DNA from 3 places in the Streptomyces sp. NPDC008086 genome. Region 2 is predicted to be linked to each of the others. Evidence: riboswitches for the same ligand, from Rfam matches in the RefSeq annotation. Region 2 holds a riboswitch; each other region holds the start of a gene.

Region 1 (3,843 bases), on a different contig from region 2:
GGCCGACGTTCCGGGCGTGGTTCTCGGAGGCGTAGAAGTCGACGTAGTCCGCGACCTCGAAGGGGAGGTGCAGGGTCACCGAGGACAGAGGGTGCAGCAGGTCCGCGACCACCTCCTGGTGCGCCGGCACCGTCACCCACGCCGTCAGCGCGCGGCGCACGTCGGACCAGGTGGTGCGGCCCGCGGCGAGCAGCGGGTTCAGGGAGTCCTGGGCGAGCAGCGGGGCGTACGGCGAGCCGAGGGCGTGGGCCGCTCTGCCCGCGTCGAGGACGTGGTCGCCGAGCCGGACGCCGACCCGGCGTGCGGAGTCCGTGCCGGGAAGGGAGAAGACGCCGTACGGAAGGTTGTGCGTGCCGAAGGGGTCGCCCTCGGGGAGATCGAAGGGGGGCATGGGGTGCTGCCTCACTCTCTTACGCTCCGTGCCATGTGGTCGGGCCACACGTTACGGGTGAGGTGCCGGTCTTGGGCAGTACGGAACTCGCGTCGGCGGGGCCGGCGAATCACCAGGTCGCGGCGCACGGGCGCGGCTCACGCGCCCCCGCTGTGAGGTGATGGTGCGGGCCGAGGGACCACGTGGGAGTGAAATCGCAACAAGCGGAAGGAAGTTGTGCACACGGAAACAGAATCCGAACCGGAACAGGTGTCAACACATGTGAACACGGCAGCCGTCCGGTTCACGTCGAGTCGATGGGGCTTCCTGTCCGTATTCTCTGATCATGGCCCCACCCATCGCATATTCACTCATCGCCACTGACCTGGACGGGACGCTGCTCCGAGGCGACGACACGCTCTCCGACCGTTCCCTCGACGCGCTCGCGCAGGTCACGGCGGCCGGTGCCCAGCACCTCGTCGTGACGGGGCGGCCGGCGCCCAGAGTGCGGCCGCTCCTCGACGTCCTGGGCAGCAAGGGGCTCGCGGTGTGCGGACAGGGCGCGCAGTTGTACGACGCCGGCGCGGACCGTCTGCTGTGGTCCATCACTCTGGACCGGGAGTTGGCGGAGACCGCGCTCGGCAAGATCGAGGCCGAGGTCGGGGAGGTGTACGCGGCCGTCGACCAGGACGGCGTCGACGGGCTCACGCTCATCGAGCCCGGGTACCTGATGCCGCACCCCACCCTGCCCGCCGTACGCGTCCAGCACCGGGACGACCTGTGGTGCGAGCCGATCAGCAAGGTGCTGCTGCGCCATCCCACCCTGTCCGACGACGAGTTGGCGGCGACGGCGCGGGCGGTCGTCGGTTCCCTCGCGACGGTCACCATGTCCGGACCCGGGACCGTCGAACTCCAGCCATGCGGCATCACCAAGGCGACCGGTCTCGCGCTCGCCGCCGAGCATCTCGGCCTCGGCGCGCACGAGACCATCGCCTTCGGGGACATGCCCAACGACATCCCCATGTTCGACTGGGCCGCCCGCGGGGTGGCGATGGCCAACGCCCACCCCGAACTCAAGGCGGTCGCCGACGAGATCACCCTCTCGAACGAGGACGACGGCATCGCCGTCGTCCTCGAGAGGTTGTTCGCGGGCGTCGGCGCGGGTGCGAGTGCGAGCACTTTGGCCGATTTGGCCCAGTAGGGATGAATTGGCCTACTGGGCCACGCTTCAGGCTAGTAAGGCCCGTTCACGTTGTCGATCGAGCCGTAGCGCGCGGCCGCGTAGTTGCACGCGGCCGCGATGTTCGCGACCGGGTTGAAGGGGTCGTAGACGGTGCCCGGCACGTGGTATGCCGCGAAGGTGGGGTCGATGACCTGGAGGAGGCCCTTGGACGGGGTGCCCGCGGCGGCGTTGGAGTCCCAGTTGTTGATGGCCTGGGGGTTGCCGGACGACTCGCGCATGATGTTGCGGTGAATGCCCTCGTACGAGCCGGGAATTCCGTTCTGTCCCATGATGTCCAGGGCGTTGCGGATCCAGCCGTCGAGGTTGTCCGGGTAGGTCTTCACCGAGGACTGGGTGGCCTGGGCGACGGCGGACTTCTTGGCGGGCGCGGCGGCCTTGTCGGCGGTCGGGCTCGCGGTGGAGGCCTTCTTCGTCGCACGGACCTTCAGGTCGACGCCTGGGTGGATCAGCCGGGGGTTGTCGCCGATGGCCTCGCGGTTGTCCTTGTAGAGCTGCTTCCAGCCGCCCTGGGCGTCGTACCGGTCCGCGATGCCGTAGAGCGAATCGCCCTTTTTGGTGGTGTACGTAATGGTCTTGGCCTGCGTGGCGGTGGGGGTCTGGGCCGGCTGGGCGGCGCCCGCGGTGGTCGCGCTCAGGAGCGGCAGCGCGAGGGCGGCGGTGCCGGTGCCGGCGATGGCGACGCGACGGGTGAGCGGGTTGGTGCGGGGGCGGCGGTGCTTGCCTCGGGGCATGGCGCTGTTCCTCTCCGACGCCTGCGAGGTGAGCTGTCGGGTTCGGGCGGGAGATGCCCGGCCGCGCCGCTGAGCGGTGGCGCGACTTCACCCCGAGCCGGGCCGGTGTGCCATCAAGGCGTCCGGTCCGGCGACTTACCTGGGTCCCCCGCTCCTGCCGTGCGTGTGAGTTCCGTGGGTGGGTGACTCGGGCGGCGGCAGGATTCGGCGTCCGCCCGACGAGCGGGAACGTATGCGAGAGCACATGCCCGAAACAAGTGCCGTGGTCACCTGACGTACCGGTTGACCATGGTCTGGTGCGTATGGGGGGCTTGATCCTTTGCGGTTGCCAAGCCTCAACTCGTATATGGGGCAAGGGGAGACGGGGGCGGGTGGGCCGGGGTGTGCGACCGGGTGTGCGTGACCCAACTCACGGGCATCCACAAGAGCGGCAAATCGGGCAATGAATCCAACTCGCCTTTAACCGGCCGTCCGTGGCGTCCGTTTTTCCCATGTGCGGTGGAAAAGTACTTCTTCGCCCTCCGTGCAGATCAGCTCGTTGGAGGCGATGAAGTCATGCCGGTCGCAGCTGATCTCGGAACGCGTCCGCACCGTCGTCTCCCAGTCGAGCTCCGGGCGGTGCAGCCGGATCGACCAGTCCGAGCGGGTGCGGGCCGACAGGGGGTCCGCCTCGTTGATCGTGTACTGCTCCAGCGCGTCCTCGGTGAACTCCAGGCCGTCGGGGTACACGCGCGTGCCGCCGTACCGGGGGTCGACCTCCAGGCGCCACTCGCCCTTGGCCACGTCCCGCACGACCAGCCGCTCGGGACGGGGCTCGTCCAGCGTGAGGGGGAAGTTCACGCCGAGCGGCTCCGCCTGCTCCGGTTCCTCGAAGGTGATCGCCGCGTCGCCGTCCATCCCGCCGTCTGCCGCCACGTCTGGCGATCCGGTCGCCGACTCTTCCAACGCGGGTGCGCGTACCGGAAGTTCCAGTGAGCTGCCCGCCGGTTCCAGGACGAAGCCGGCCGCCGAGTCCGGCTGGGGCCAGATCCACGGCCAGTACGCGGAGGAGACGGCGAGGCGGATGCGGTGGCCGGGCGGGAAGGCGTGGCCGATGCCGTTCAGCTCGAGGGCCACGTCTTCGGTGGCGCCCGGCTCCCAGGGCACCACGCGGTCCCGGCCATGACGTGCCGTCAGGTTCAGCACGCCCCGCGTGACAAGCGTCGAGGAACCGTCCGGTGCCACGTCGCAGAGCCGGGCGACGACCTGCCCGCGCGGCACCTCCGACGTCAGCCGCAGCCGCACCCTCGGTCGCCCCGACACCCAGGTCTCCTCGCCCACCTCGAACTCGAAGCACGCCGACCGCGCGTCCTCCTCCCGCTGGTCCGGCGGCAGGTCGGCGTCGTTGCCGAAGGGGAAGAAGCGGCCGGCGTCGACGCCGGTGTGCATGGGGGAGCGCACGAGGACGGGGGCGCCCTGGAAGGCGTACGTCACCGTGCGCACGTGAGGAGAGGGCCAGG
Region 2 (3,843 bases):
CTGACGGTCCTGCGCTGCCACCGCCCCGGCCAGCAGGTCATCGCCGTCGAGGTCCTCCTGGACACGCCCCTGGACGCCGAGCCGAAGGGCCTGGACGGCATCGCCACGATCATGGCGCGAGCGTTCTCAGAGGGCACCGACAAGCACACCGCCGAGGAGTTCGCCGCCGAGCTGGAGCGCTGCGGCGCCACGCTCGACGCGTACGCCGACCACCCCGGCATCCGCGTCAGCCTCGAGGTGCCCGTCTCCCGGCTGCCGAAGGCGCTGGGGCTGCTCGCCGACGCGCTCAGGGCGCCCGCGTTCGACGACGCCGAGGTCGAGCGCCTGGTGCGCAACCGGCTCGACGAGATCCCGCACGAGCTGGCCAACCCCTCGCGCCGGGCCGCGAAGGAGCTCTCCAGGCAGTTGTTCCCGGCGACCTCGCGCATGTCCCGCCCGCGCCAGGGCACCGAGGACACCGTCGCCGGCATCGACTCCGCGGCCGTACGGGCCTTCTACGAGCGGCACGTACGCCCCGCCACCTCCACCGTCGTGGTTGTCGGCGACCTCACCGGCGTCGACCTCGACGACCTGCTGGGCGACACCCTGGGCGCCTGGACCGGCTCCCCGGCCCAGCCCCGTCCGGTCCCGCCGGTGACCGCGGACGACACCGGTCGCGTCGTCATCGTGGACCGCCCCGGTGCCGTGCAGACGCAGCTGCTGATCGGTCGTGTCGGCCCGGACCGGCACGACCGGGTGTGGCCCGCGCAGGTGCTCGGCACGTACTGCCTCGGCGGCACCCTCACCTCCCGTCTGGACAAGGTCCTGCGTGAGGAGAAGGGCTACACCTACGGTGTGCGCGCGTTCGGCCAGGTCCTGCGCTCCGCACCGGACGGCACGGGCGCGGCCATGCTCGCCATCAGCGGCTCGGTCGACACCCCGAACACCGGTCCCGCGCTGGACGACCTCTGGAAGGTCCTGCGCGGGGTCGCCGGCGAGGGCCTGACCGACGCCGAGCGGGACTTCGCCGTGCAGAACCTCGTCGGAGTGGCCCCGCTGAAGTACGAGACGGCCGCCTCCGTGGCGAACACGCTGGCCGACCAGGTCGAGCAGCACCTGCCCGACGACTACCAGGCGAAGCTGTACCAGCAGCTCGCCGCGACCGGCACCGTCGAGGCCACCGCCGCGGCCGTGAGTGCCTTCCCGGTGGACCGGCTGGTGACGATCCTGGTCGGCGACGCGGCCGCGATCCGCGAGCCCGTCGAGGCCCTCGGCATCGGCGAAGTCACCGTCGTGACAGCCGAGTAGACCGTCGTGACGGCCGAGTAGAAGGCGGCACCCCGCCGGACGACGGCACGCGCGCGTAAGGGGCCCTGGTGACTTCCAACTCACCAGGGCCCCTTTATGCCCGAATTGGGGGAGAGGTTGCCTGTCTGGCCTGTGGGATGCGCTACAAAAGCCGCGATCCGTTTGGGGATTGAAAGTCGCCCCGCTTAGCGTCTTCCGGGCTGTTCGTCAGGCAGTGCGCCGCGCCCGCGGCACCGGACAGTCATCGCCGAGTCCCCGTACGGCGCGAGCCAGGGGAGCCGGGGACCCGCCCGTAGTCCCTGGGGTGAATCGGACGCCCGCGCAGCCGCGAGGGGGCCCGTAGGAGACCTTCCTGCTCCGAACCCGTCAGCTAACCCGGTAGGCGAGAAGGAAGGAAAGGATCAGCCACTACATGGCGTTCACCTGCGCCACCGGGAAGAACCGCGCCTCCGGGAAGCACCGTCGCCCCGGCCGGTTCGAGCGCACCACCGCCCGCGCGGCGGGCGTCGCCGCGCTCACCGCCACCGGCGTCATAGGCACCCTGGCCGCCCCGGCGCTCGCCGCCGAACCCGCCGTCGAGCAGACCGGCCTCATCCCCGTCATCAGCGTCGACGACACGCTCGCCGACCAGATCGACGCCCAGGCCGCCGCCCAGAAGCAGGCCGCCCAGGAGGCGGCGGCCCGCAAGCAGGCCGCCGAGGAGGCCGCGCGCAAGAAGGCGGCCGAGAAGGCCAAGCAGGAGCGCGAGGCCAAGGAGCGCGCCGCCCGCGAGGCCGAGCGCAAGCGCCTGCTGTCCTACGTCGCCCCGATCTCCGGCTCGTACGTCTCCACCGGCTACAAGACCGGCGGCGCCGTCTGGTCCTCCGGCAGCCACACCGGCGTCGACTTCCACGCCGCCAGCGGCACCTCCGTCCACGCCGTCGGCTCCGGCACCGTCGTCGAGGCCGGCTGGGGCGGGTCGTACGGCAACAACATCGTGATCAAGATGAACGACGGTACGTACACCCAGTACGGCCACCTGTCGTCCATAGGCGTCTCGGTCGGCCAGACCGTCACGCCGGGCCAGCAGATCGGCCTGTCCGGCGCCACCGGCAACGTCACCGGACCGCACCTGCACTTCGAGGCCCGCACGACCGCCGAATACGGCTCCGACATCGACCCCGTCGCCTACCTCCGCTCGCACGGCGTGAACGTCTGACGCCTCCCGCGCCCCACCCGAGGCCCGCTTCCCGCAGCTGAGCCTCCCCGAAGCCCCGGCTCCCGAGCCGGGGCTTTCGGCGTTTCTAGGACGATCGGCTGACCAAAAAATATCCATGGATTCCGGCCCGCCGTCGGAAATTCCGGCCGGTTGCAATAGAGTCACTGAACACACGTCATTCGTCGACGTTTCACGGGGATTAAGGCGGAGGTCGGTCATGCGTATTCCGGCGCACTCGGTATGCACCGCGATCCGGGACGACATCGTCGCCGGCGTCTACGAGCGCGGCGGCCGGCTCACCGAGGAACTCCTCGCACGCCGCTACGGCGTCTCCCGCGTCCCCGTGCGCGAGGCCCTGCGCACCCTGGAGGCGGAGGGCTTCGTGGTGACCCGGCGGCACGCGGGCGCGTGCGTCGCCGAACCGACCGAGCAGGAGGCCGCCGACCTGCTGGAGATGCGCACCCTGCTGGAGCCGCTCGGCGCCGCCCGGGCCGCCCAGCGGCGCACCGAGGCCCATCTGAAGGTCCTGCGCGGCCTGGTCAGGCTGGGCCAGGAGCGGGCCAGGAGGGGCAACAGCGAGGATCTGCGCTCGCTGGGCGGCTGGTTCCACGAGACGCTGGCCCAGGCCTCCGGAAGCCCCGCGCTGGCCTCGACGCTGACCCAGCTGCGCCACAAGATCGCCTGGATGTACTCGGTGGAGGCGCCGGTCAACCCCGTGGAGTCCTGGGCCGAGCACGGCGCGATCGTGGACGCGGTGGCGCGCGGTGACGGTGAGCGCGCCCGGGGTGTCACGGCCCTGCACGCAGAGCGTGCGATGAGCGCGCACCGGCTGCGGTTCGGCTCCGGCGGGGATCGCGCCGAGCGTGTGAGGAATTCGCAACATCCCGTAAACATGCCGAGCCTGCGGCATTAACACGGGCGCCGTATACAAAGAGGAGATATTCGGCGGCGGTCTATTTCCGCTGCCCTTTTCGGGTGTGTCGCCAATTCCTCCTGTCGCCTCTCCCCGGAAATGCCTCCGCCTGCCCGAAACAGCGAAGCCGCGCCCGCCGAAAAGGCAGACGCGGCTTCACCGATTTGTCGGGGAGTCCCGCTCAGGTCCTTCAGACCGTCTCGGGCAGCTCCTCGAGACCCTCGGAGACCAGCTTCGCCAGCCGGTCGAGGGCGGCGTCCGCACCCTCGGCGTCGGAGGCGAGGACGATCTCCTCGCCGCCCTGGGCGCCCAGGCCCAGCACGGCGAGCATGGAGGCCGCGTTGACGGGGTTGCCGTCGGCCTTGGCGATCGTCACCGGGATACCTGCGGCCGTGGCGGCCCGGACGAAGATGGAAGCGGGGCGGGCGTGAAGGCCCTCGGCCCA
Region 3 (3,843 bases), on a different contig from region 2:
GCGAGTTGTATCGCGCCCATCCGGAGTGGGTTCAGTATCAAACAGGACGAAAGCGGACGGAGTTCCGCAATCAGCTCGTACTCAACCTCGCGCGCGAGGACGTCCAGGAGTACCTCTGGGAGCGGCTCGACGGGATCCTCTCCAGCGCCCCGATCGACTATGTGAAGTGGGACTTCAACCGCTGCTTCACCGACGCGGGGTGGCCCGGCGAGCCGTATCCGCAGCGCCTGTGGGTCGACCATGTGCGTGCCCTGTACGGCCTGCTGGACCGGTTGCGCGCGGCCCATCCCGGCGTCGCCTTCGAGTCCTGCTCGGGCGGTGGCGGGCGGATCGACCTCGGTGTGCTGAGCCGCACGGACCAGGTGTGGACCTCGGACAACACCGACCCCCTGGACCGGCTCGCCATCCAGCACGGCTTCAGCCAGCTCCACCCGGCCCGGGCCATGGCCGCCTGGGTCACCGACAGCCCGAACGCCATGCTCAACCACCGCGCCAGCTCCCTGCGCTTCCGGTTCGTGAGCGCCATGGCCGGGGTGCTCGGGGTCGGCGGCGACCTGACCCGGTGGACCGAGGAGGAACTCGCCGAGGCCCGGGAATGGGTGACCCTCTACAAGGAGATCCGGCATGTGGTGCAGCGCGGCGACCTGTACCGGCTGCGGGCTCCGCGGGGCGGGCTGAGCGCGGTTCAGTACACACTCGGGGACGAAACGGTCGTTTTCGCCTGGCTTCAGGCGCAGAGCTTCGGTGAGCCAGCCCCGGCGCTGCGCCTGCGCGCCCTCGACTCGACAGCGTTGTATGAATGCCTTGAAACGGGCGAAATTCACCGAGGTGCCGTACTGGTGCATCACGGACTTCGCGCCGGGTTGTGCGGCGACCTCGATGCGACGGTTATCCGACTGCGCCGCATCTAGGCTTTCTGTCCGAATTGGCGCCTTCGTTCCAACTCGCTCTGGAGTAAAGGAAGGTGGAGCAGCGTCACGTGAGGAGCGTCATATTCGTGACCGTGCGTCGCCCGTCATGTTCATGTAATTCACGTGCTTTTCAAGGGGTTTTGAGTCCGGCGATGCCCCGATAATTCACGCAGGGTGACGGGTAATTCCCACAAGGGATCAACGGGAACGCATTCGGACGGAACCCCTCACTTGTTCCCTTGCGTCTTCCTCGCTTACGTTCGCCACCAATCCGGACGGACGCCGAATCCTGCCGCCGACCGGATCCCGCGCTAACTCACCCGTGAACGGCAGGAGCGGGGGACCCACAGGCACAACCGCCTGTTCCGGTCTCCGGAACAGGCTTGGGGTCAAGTCGCGTCCCCACGCGACCGGGCATCTCCAGCCCGCACCCGACAGCTCACCTCGCAGGCGCCGGAGAGGAATTCGCCATGCCCGCGAAGGGTAAGCACCGCCGCCCGAAGTCCCTGCGCTTCACCCGCTCCATCGCCGTCGCCGGAACCGGTGGAGCCGCTCTCGCTCTCCCGCTCATCGGTGCCACCGGCGCCCACGCCGCTCCCTCGCAGTCCGTTTCGGAAAAGGCCGTTCAGTCTCTTCCGATCGCCGGCGAGAAGGCCGTAGAGAAGAAGGCCTCCGACAAGAAGGCGGGCTCGCGGACCTATTCGGTGAAGGTCGGCGATTACCTCTCGAAGATCGCCGACGAGCAGAACGTCAGCGGTGGCTGGAAGAAGCTCTACGCCGACAACCGCGAGGCCGTCGGCGACGACCCGTCGCTGATCCACCCCGGCCTGAAGCTCTCGCTCAGTGGCAAGAAGGCCACCGCGAGCGCCCCCGAGCCGTCGTCCTCCCCGTCGTCTTCCTCCCCCGAGTCGTCCGCCGACTCGACCGCCTCGAAGTCCTCCGCGGCGCAGAAGAGCACCACTCAGAGCGCCGAGAACGCCGCCACCTCCAGCGGCTTCTCCGCCCCCGTCTCCGGCGCCTCCGTCGGCACCGGCTACAAGGTGGCGGGCAGCATGTGGTCGAGCGGCTACCACACCGGCGTCGACTTCGTCGCCCCCACCGGCACCCCGCTGAAGGCGGTCGGCGCGGGCACCGTCGTCTCGGCCGGCTGGGGCGGCGCCTACGGCAACCAGGTCGTCATCCAGCTCGCCGACGGCTACTACGCCCAGTACGCCCACCTGTCCTCGCTCTCCGTCTCGAGCGGCCAGACCGTGACGGCGGGCCAGCAGATAGGCCTCTCCGGCGCGACCGGCAACGTGACCGGCCCGCACCTGCACTTCGAGATCCGCACCACGCCGGACTACGGCTCGGACCTCGACCCGGTCGCCTATCTCCGCTCGAAGGGCGTCGCCCTCGGCTGACGCGGCCCCCGCGCAAGACCACCTGCCTGACACGCGACCGAAGGCCGGACCCCGATCCCCGGGTCCGGCCTTCGGTGTGCGCGGGACGGGGTCTTGGGCGGGGGTGGGGTGTCGACAGTGCGGGGGTGATGGGGGAGAGTGATCTCCGATCGGTTGGAGCAAGCGCTTTCTACGTCATCGCCCCAGCGAAGGAGCACTTCCGTGACGACCACGCGCAGAGCATTCGGAGTCCTGGCCGCAGGTGCCGCCCTCGGGGCGCTCGCCCCCGCCGCCGCTGCGAGTGCCGCCCCGGCCCGCCGCCGGCTGATCGCCCACGACGACTTCTGCCACGGCCTCGGCCAGTGGGTGACCGAGTTGCAGGACGGCGGCACCGTCACCGCCGCACGCGGTGTGCTGGAGATCGACGTACCGAGCGGGGCGACGGTGTGGTTCAAGAAGCGGCTCGAAGGACCGTACGTCCTCGAGTACACGGCCACCGCCGTCTCGGCCGGCGGACCCAACGACCGTGTCTCCGACCTCAACAACTTCTGGAACGCCGTCGACGTCCGCTCCCCGGACGACCTCTTCGCCACCCCGCGTGGCGGCGCGCTGGAGGAGTACGACCACCTCAAGACGTACTACGCCGGCTACGGCGCCAACTACAACACCACGACACGACTGCGCCGGTACGTCGGTGAGGCCGGGGTCCGGCCGCTGGTCTTCGACTACACGGAGCCGCTGCTGGTGGCCAACCAGCCCAACCGAGTCCGGATCGTCTCCGACGGCTCGACCGTGAAGTGGTGGAACAACGGGCGGCTCGTCTTCGACCACACCGACCAGGAGCCGTACACCAGTGGGCACTTCGCCTTCCGGACCGTATGGAGCCACTTCCGGGTCAGCGACTTCCGGGTATGGCGGCTGCGCCCACAACACCCCTGATCGGAGGGATATTCCAAGTTTGGTGAACCCTTTAGGAGTGGCTTATCTCACCGCTCGTCAACCCTTGCCTACGGTCGCGTAGGTCACATTCGAAGGTGAATCATGTGCCGATGTGGCAGACGATTCGAAGAGTGACAGCAGATCAGTGATCGGGTCGTACGTCGCGGTGGGGGACAGCTTCACCGAGGGCGTCGGCGACCCGGGCCCCGACGGGGCGTTCGTCGGCTGGGCCGACCGGTTCGCGGTCCTGCTCGCGGACCGGCGCCCCGAGGGCGACTTCAACTACACGAACCTCGCCGTGCGCGGCAAACTGCTCGACCAGATCATCGAGGACCAGCTTCCGAAGGCCGTCGAACTGGCCCCGGACCTGGTCTCGTTCTGTGCGGGCGGCAACGACATCATCCGACCCGGAACCGACCCCGACGAAGTCGCCGAGCGCTTCGAGCGGGCCATCGCCCGGCTCACCGCCGTGGCCGGCACCGTCATGGTGACCACCGGCTTCGACACCCGTGGCGTACCCGTGCTGAAGCACCTGCGCGGCAAGATCGCCACCTACAACGGCCATGTGCGGGCCGTCGCCGACCGATACGGCTGCCCGGTGCTCGACCTGTGGT

What was found. Region 2 has a riboswitch for cyclic di-AMP ahead of ACFZBP_RS38990 (M23 family metallopeptidase). Riboswitches for the same ligand answer to the same signal wherever they lie in the genome.
Region 1: it holds a riboswitch for cyclic di-AMP, as region 2 does, so the genes downstream of both, ACFZBP_RS25170 (transglycosylase SLT domain-containing protein) here and ACFZBP_RS38990 (M23 family metallopeptidase) in region 2, are expected to answer to the same signal.
Region 3: it holds a riboswitch for cyclic di-AMP, as region 2 does, so the genes downstream of both, ACFZBP_RS00685 (peptidoglycan DD-metalloendopeptidase family protein) here and ACFZBP_RS38990 (M23 family metallopeptidase) in region 2, are expected to answer to the same signal.

The regions. Positions count from the first base shown of each region.
Region 1 covers NZ_JBIBIA010000007.1:138,858-142,700, forward strand. Annotated here, with positions in the region: gene fahA (fumarylacetoacetase) at 1-391, opposite strand, end outside; gene ACFZBP_RS25165 (Cof-type HAD-IIB family hydrolase) at 717-1,571, shown strand; gene ACFZBP_RS25170 (transglycosylase SLT domain-containing protein) at 1,604-2,344, opposite strand; cyclic di-AMP (ydaO/yuaA leader) riboswitch at 2,350-2,518, opposite strand; gene ACFZBP_RS25175 (CocE/NonD family hydrolase) at 2,804-3,843, opposite strand, start outside.
Region 2 covers NZ_JBIBIA010000016.1:42,734-46,576, reverse strand. Annotated here, with positions in the region: gene ACFZBP_RS38995 (M16 family metallopeptidase) at 1-1,287, shown strand, start outside; cyclic di-AMP (ydaO/yuaA leader) riboswitch at 1,523-1,686, shown strand; gene ACFZBP_RS38990 (M23 family metallopeptidase) at 1,700-2,485, shown strand; gene ACFZBP_RS38985 (GntR family transcriptional regulator) at 2,703-3,398, shown strand; gene ACFZBP_RS38980 (HPr family phosphocarrier protein) at 3,589-3,843, opposite strand, start outside.
Region 3 covers NZ_JBIBIA010000001.1:145,594-149,436, reverse strand. Annotated here, with positions in the region: gene ACFZBP_RS00690 (alpha-galactosidase) at 1-911, shown strand, start outside; cyclic di-AMP (ydaO/yuaA leader) riboswitch at 1,211-1,377, shown strand; gene ACFZBP_RS00685 (peptidoglycan DD-metalloendopeptidase family protein) at 1,382-2,311, shown strand; gene ACFZBP_RS00680 (DUF6250 domain-containing protein) at 2,513-3,229, shown strand; gene ACFZBP_RS00675 (SGNH/GDSL hydrolase family protein) at 3,375-3,843, shown strand, end outside.